DNA from 3 places in the Lysinibacillus sp. FSL L8-0126 genome. Region 2 is predicted to be linked to each of the others. Evidence: riboswitches for the same ligand, from Rfam matches in the RefSeq annotation. Region 2 holds a riboswitch; each other region holds the start of a gene.
What was found. Region 2 has a riboswitch for cobalamin ahead of mmgD (citrate synthase). Riboswitches for the same ligand answer to the same signal wherever they lie in the genome.

Region 1: it holds a riboswitch for cobalamin, as region 2 does, so the genes downstream of both, cobT (nicotinate-nucleotide--dimethylbenzimidazole phosphoribosyltransferase) here and mmgD (citrate synthase) in region 2, are expected to answer to the same signal.
Region 3: it holds a riboswitch for cobalamin, as region 2 does, so the genes downstream of both, MHI34_RS16560 (energy-coupling factor ABC transporter permease) here and mmgD (citrate synthase) in region 2, are expected to answer to the same signal.

The regions. Positions count from the first base shown of each region.
Region 1 covers NZ_CP152028.1:252,921-255,126, forward strand. Annotated here, with positions in the region: gene MHI34_RS01275 (trimeric intracellular cation channel family protein) at 1-210, shown strand, start outside; gene cobT (nicotinate-nucleotide--dimethylbenzimidazole phosphoribosyltransferase) at 285-1,340, opposite strand; cobalamin riboswitch at 1,434-1,609, opposite strand; gene MHI34_RS01285 (DMT family transporter) at 1,682-2,206, opposite strand, start outside.
Region 2 covers NZ_CP152028.1:3,856,658-3,858,863, reverse strand. Annotated here, with positions in the region: gene MHI34_RS18645 (NUDIX hydrolase) at 1-211, opposite strand, end outside; cobalamin riboswitch at 460-655, shown strand; gene mmgD (citrate synthase) at 848-1,969, shown strand; gene prpD (2-methylcitrate dehydratase) at 2,068-2,206, shown strand, end outside.
Region 3 covers NZ_CP152028.1:3,410,034-3,412,239, forward strand. Annotated here, with positions in the region: gene cbiQ (cobalt ECF transporter T component CbiQ) at 1-296, opposite strand, end outside; gene MHI34_RS16555 (energy-coupling factor ABC transporter substrate-binding protein) at 303-575, opposite strand; gene MHI34_RS16560 (energy-coupling factor ABC transporter permease) at 579-1,325, opposite strand; cobalamin riboswitch at 1,468-1,653, opposite strand; cobalamin riboswitch at 1,911-2,093, shown strand.

The DNA.
Region 1 (2,206 bases), 1.1 Mb from region 2:
GTGCGAGATTTATTAGCTAGACGGAAGCCGCTAGTTCTCCGTGATGAAGTCTATGGTGTTTGGGCTGCTCTCGCAGGGCTTGTTATCGGATTTGAAGTTTTGACTGGAGACATTTTCCTTTATGTATTATTTGCAGTGATTACAGCATTACGCATTCTTTCCTATATGATGAAGTGGCGTTTGCCTTTGCGTAAGTTGAATCGGGCATAGATACTGTAATTGATAAAAAAATGAATAAGCGCAAAGAGTTCATTAACTATTTGCGCTTATTTGTTATTCAGTAACTATTTAGCCAAAAGATTCATGGCTTCTTCTAATGTCACCATATTTTTCATCATAGAACAAGCGGCATCTAAAAGAGGAAAGGCTAGAGCAGCACCAGAGCCTTCGCCTAATCGCATGTTCATATGCAGCATTGGCTCTACACCAAGTAATGATGCGGCAATTTTAGCCCCTGGTTCCTCTGAAGCATGGGAAGGTATGATAAAGTCTTTTACTTTCGGTTCAATTTGATAAGCAATAAGCGCAGCAATAGTCGAAATAAAACCATCAATAATAACAGGTTTTCGGTGACTTGCGGCAGCCAGCATGATACCAGCCATAGCCCCTATCTCTAGCCCTCCAACTTTAGCTAGAACATCAATGATATCGTTAGGATTGGGGTTGTTGAGAGTAATTGCTTTTTCAATTACTGCTGCTTTATGAGCAATCCCTCCTTGACCAACTCCTGCGCCAAACCCTGTTATTTCAATAGGGTCATAGCCAGTCAAAGCAGCTAATATGGCAGTGCTCGGCGTTGTATTACCAATGCCCATTTCACCTGTTCCAAGTAAGTTGGCTCCTTTTGTGATTTCATCTGTTGCCACATGAATCCCCACTTCAATGGATTGAATAGCCTCTACTCTTGACATAGCAGGGCCCTGTGCCATGTTATCTGTGCCATGTTTAATTTTATGAATGATAACACCTGCATCAAGCGGAATATCTTCTTTTACCCCAACATCTACTGTTACTACCTTTGCATTGGTAATGCCCGCAATCGCACAAACGCCTGTACCTCCCTTAGGAAAATTTAATGTTTGAAAGACCGTAACATCTTGTGGATTCGTTGTTATGCCTTCCTCACAAACGCCATGATCTGCTGCACAGACAATCATCACTTTTTTATCGACCATTGGATATAATTGTCCTGTTATGCCTGAAAGCTGTACGGCAAGTGATTCTAGTTTACCCAAGCTACCTGGGGGCTTACAAAGCGCATCAATTCGCTTTCTAGCTTGGTCCATACTATTCATATCAGCCCCTTGGATATTTTGAATCGTGTCTTGTAATAATTGCATTATTGTTTCTCCTCTCGTTCTACATGAAGACAAAATAAAAAGTCTGTAGTTTATTGTCATGACAAATAAACTACAGACTTTTCCATCATCTATATACTTCTGAAGCAAGTAGGCAGGTCTCCTGGCTTAGTTCAACATATCATCGTGCCTTCCCAGCGATTCGCTAGTGGCATTTACGATGACATTCCCTTATACAGTGGCAGGTCCGCTAAAGTTTTTCACTTTATTCCCTATTCTCCCTATTGGGCACCTAATGCTTTTATTAAACTATTTATAATCTACGACAGCGTATTTTTTCTGTCAATATTAGAATACTCGCCTTGTACCATTTCTTCGGTTACCTATTCTTTTTCTATTTCGCTTAGCAATGTTGAGCCTAATAATAGGACCGCTCCTATTATTTGTAGAAGCGCCATTTTTTCTCCTATAATCATCGTGGAAATTACTAATGATGTCAGTGGATCAATATAGCTAAGAATGGCTATACTTTGTCCTTTTAACTGTGACATGCCTAAAAAGAACAATAAAAATCCAACCCCTGCATGGACAATGCCTAATGTAATTAAGAATAGGACTGATTCAAAACTGATTTTCATGACCTGAAATCCTGTAGTTCCAAGTAGATAGAAGCTAAGGAAAAATGCTGCTAAAGAAAGTTGAATCATTGTATTTTCTGGTTCCTTTAAGCCGCATATAAATTTATTTGTCAATGTTAGCGCTGTGTAAAAGCATGCCGCGATAAGACCGTAGACAATGCCTATAAAATGCTCACTGTCCCCAGTGCCTTGACTTTGGACAATCAAATATAGTCCGATAAGGGCCACACAGACATACATTATTTTTCTGCCAACTAGCTTCTCTTTTAA
Region 2 (2,206 bases):
ATTCATTCGCTACCAGTCCTGTTTCTTCATGAAGTTCACGGGTAGCAGTTTCATTCAGTTCCATTGAGCCACCAGGTAATCCCCAATCCAACGTATCTGAACGATGTTGAAAGAGAATTTTCTTGTCATCGTTGACTACAAGAATTGTCGCCCCGATACTGATAATCGGTCTACTACCGATGTGTTTCCTTAATTCTGAAATATAGCCCATATGTGCTCCTCCTCTATATTATAAAAAAACTATTCGCCTTTTTTATTATAAAGACCTCTATTTCACTTGTAATCCTTGAAAATGGAGTTATTGGTATAGATGAACAATCTTTTTTTGTACAAAATAATGCTCAAAAATGCAGAATAGTCAATCAAAAATGAAAAATAGCTTTTTATAATCAGTCTTTTCTGAATTTTACCTATATTGATTGTTTTGAAAACTCTATGTTAAGGTAAATAGACAAATTGAATATGCTAAATTTTGGTGGTTCAAATGGAGTCCATTCCATTTGATTAAAAGGGAAGTTGGTGAGAGTCCAACACTGTCCCGCAACTGTATTTAGGAGCTCGATAACAAGGCCACTGTTTTGTTTGTCAAAATGGGAAGGTGTTATTGAAGTGTTGATTATAAGTCAGGAGACCTGCCACAAAATAAGCATCAATTGACCTACGAGGATAGGGAGGTGTTAGCTACTGCATGATTTTTGTGAATTCCTGTAAATTCACTGTTATTTGGTCTGTCATGCTTTTGTAGATTAACAACTTCTAAAAAGGGGTAGAAGTTGTTTTTTTGTTGTTCTTTCGTGTTGGAATGGTAACGCTTACAAGAATAATTAAACAAAGGGGCTGTCATTGAATGGAGTTAACTTATTCACCAGGTCTTGATGGGGTCATTGCTGCTGAAACAAAATTATCTTTTTTAGACACTGTAGGAAGTCAAATTGTTATTCGAGGCTACGACTTGATTGAATTATCACAAAGATATTCGTATTTAGACATTGTCTACTTGCTACTGCATGGCGAAATTCCTACTGCCGAGCAACAGGCTGACTTACAGGACAAATTAAAAGCACATTATCAGGTTCCGCAAGAGATCTTCCAAATCTTCAAGCTCTTGCCTAATGAAACACATGCGATGGATGGACTGAGAACTGGAATTTCTGTTTTAGCAGGCTTTGATCAGCACATCAATGATCGTTCTACTGAAATGAACTTGACGCGAGCTTATAGACTTTTAGGCGGTATGCCTAACATCGTAGCCAATAGCTATCGTGTCTTAAACGGACAAGATGTTGTGGAGCCAGATAGTCAGCTTTCCTATAGCGCCAATTTTTATTACATGATTACTGGTAGAAAACCAACGGCGTTAGAAGAAGAAATTTTTGATCAGTCTCTCGTTTTATATAGTGAGCATGAGATGCCAAATTCAACGTTTACGGCTCGTGTTATTGCCTCTACACAATCTGATTTGTACGGTGCTTTAACTGGAGCTGTCGCATCATTGAAAGGAAATTTACATGGAGGGGCCAACGAGGCAGTCATGTACATGCTTCTAGAAGCCAAAACAGTAGCAGGCTTTGAAGCCTTGCTGAAAAATAAACTGCAAAATAAAGAAAAGATTATGGGCTTTGGTCACCGTGTTTATATGAAAAAGATGGACCCAAGAGCACAAATTATGAAAGAGGCTTTGCATAAATTATGTTTGGCACAAGGGGATGATCGCTTATATCACATGTGTGAAGCTGGTGAGAAGGTGATGGCACAAGAAAAGAGCTTGTACCCAAATTTAGATTATTATGCAGCACCAGTATACTACATGCTTGGCTTGCCAATTGAAATCTATACACCTATCTTTTTTGGCTCACGAACGATTGGCTTATGTGCTCACGTCATTGAGCAGCATGACAATAACCGATTATTTAGACCTCGTGTCCATTATATTGGCGAGCGTCATAACCTTGAAGAATTGTCGGTATAATCAAGTTTTAACAACTCGCCATAGAGCTGATGGGCATTCTGACCAATGCCTATCAGCATACTAGTATATCAAATTCATGCCTTGAAAGGAAGATATAGATGATTAAAACAAATGACATATCTAAGACAGATCAATTACTTACAGATATTGCGGATTACGTAGTAAATACAACTATTACAAGTGAAGAAGCATACGAAACGGCACGCTATGTATTATTAGATACATTAGGGTGTGGCA
Region 3 (2,206 bases), 450 kb from region 2:
AAAGACCACAGATGGGCAGGTAATACATGAGTTGCTGGTGTGATTGACAGCAAGATGGATACAAGACTTGTTAGTAAGAAAAATCCAGGTAGCAATAATAACTTAACATAGTAGGTAAGCGGAATTTTTGCACCTAAAATGATAAAAGCACTCATTACAAAAAATGTAATGAGTGAAAGTCGTTCATCTCTCATGATGAGCGTTACGAGAAGTAGACCAATTGAAAGTATCATTTTTTCTAGCGGATGAACGGACGCTAGCTTATTAAGATACGCATACTTATCAATGAGTAACATAACGGGTTAACCTTCTTTATGCTTGCCGCGCATATAGCCGATGAAGTAGCCAATAAAACCAGCTCCAATAGCTGCCTGTAGCACGAATAATAAGCTTTCAATTTCACCACTTGGTGGCTCCCATAAGCTTTCAAACCACGGTTCATATTCTGCATTGATTTCGCCAATGGCTGCTTCTGCCTCTCCATCAGCACCACCAAATTCTGCACCTTTTTGTATAAACAATGGGATGATAGCTAACAGCACAACAATCGCTAATAGTAATAAATTTCGTTTCATCTACTAATGTGCCTCCTTTGTTGAGAAAACACGCAACATTTTTAATTCGCTGACATTGTACTTTTTCAAGAAATTCATCACAATGACCGTTAAAATTCCTTCACTCACCGCTAACGGAATTTGAGTTAAGGCAAAAATACCTGCGAACTTTGTAAACGATGCCATAAAGCCGCCAACCTCTGAAGGGAAGGCTAATGCTAACTGTACAGAAGTCACAACATATGTACCTAAGTCACCAAGCATCGCAGCAAAAAAAACAGCTAGTGAAAATGACAACCCTATTTTTTGAGCCCCTTTAAAGACAAAGTAAGCAATAAATGGGCCTACAATCGCCATAGAGAAGGCGTTCGCTCCTAAAGTGGTAATCCCACCATGTGCTAATAATAAAGATTGGAATAATAAAACAATCGTTCCGATGACACTCATAGCGAGAGGTCCGAATAAAACCGTTCCAAGTCCAACACCAGTTGGGTGGGAGCAACTACCTGTAACCGAAGGGATTTTTAACGCCGACAGCACAAAAGCAAAGGCTCCTGAAAGACCTAAAAGCATTTTGGTTTCAGGGTTTTCTTCAATTGTTTTGCGAATGGAGCGCAATCCTAGAATAATAAATGGGATAGAGATGACCCACCAAAAAATAGCCCATTCGATTGGTAAAAAACCTTCCATGATATGCATAGCAAAGGCACGTTTTGGCACGAGTAAAAAGGCCAATAAAAAATAACTAAGTTTCCACCATGAAAATTTCAAAAGCTTTCCTCCTTACTAATAGATTTTTAGAATGTAGCGTGCGTAAATAAAAAAGCACTTCTCCGTTGTTGGAAAAGTGCATAGCTAAAAAAGCAAATAACATTCTCATCTGCTAAGCCGCACACCTATCCTCGTAGGCTGAAACGATCACATATTTTTCGGCAGGTCTCCTGGCTCTAGTTCAACACTTTATAGGTCTTCCCATCCGTTGGACAGTGACATGTTCTATAAAGCTCCCTAATACAGTGGCGGGACCGCGCCGGACTCAAACCGGCTTCCCTTTTAAGCAAAATGATAAGTATTTTACACCGAAAAAACATTAAGTTGTGAGATTTCACGACAAAGTGTAACATGATTTTCCATAAATATGCTATACTTTTTTTAAAAATATTTTCAATTGAAGGTCAATAGAGAAGATTCTGATAACTACTGAATTGTCATAAATAGGGAGATATTATAATTTTTATACCCGGTCTACACACAAAATTGATAAAATTGTCATAAATTTTTATAGAAATATTGAAATTTTAAAATAATGAGATATGATAGAGACAGTTTTCTATTCTATTAAGAAGATAATAAATTTCATATAAAACGTCGATAAGTGCTCGAATAACTCGAGATAATAGGGAAATTGGTGAAAATCCAATACAGCCCCCGCTACTGTAATAGCTGATGAAATCGCAAAGCCACTGGTGCAAACTTGGGAAGGTGCGATAGTAAAATGAAGCTTAAGTCAGGAAACCTGCTTATTTGATTGTGCATGCAAACTTTTCGGAGGGAGAAGTTGAAGCAAGAGCGAGTACCTGTATTTTATTTTATTCGTTTTTATTTGGCTTCTACAAAACCTTTACTCTTCGTAATTAGAGTAAAGGTTTTTC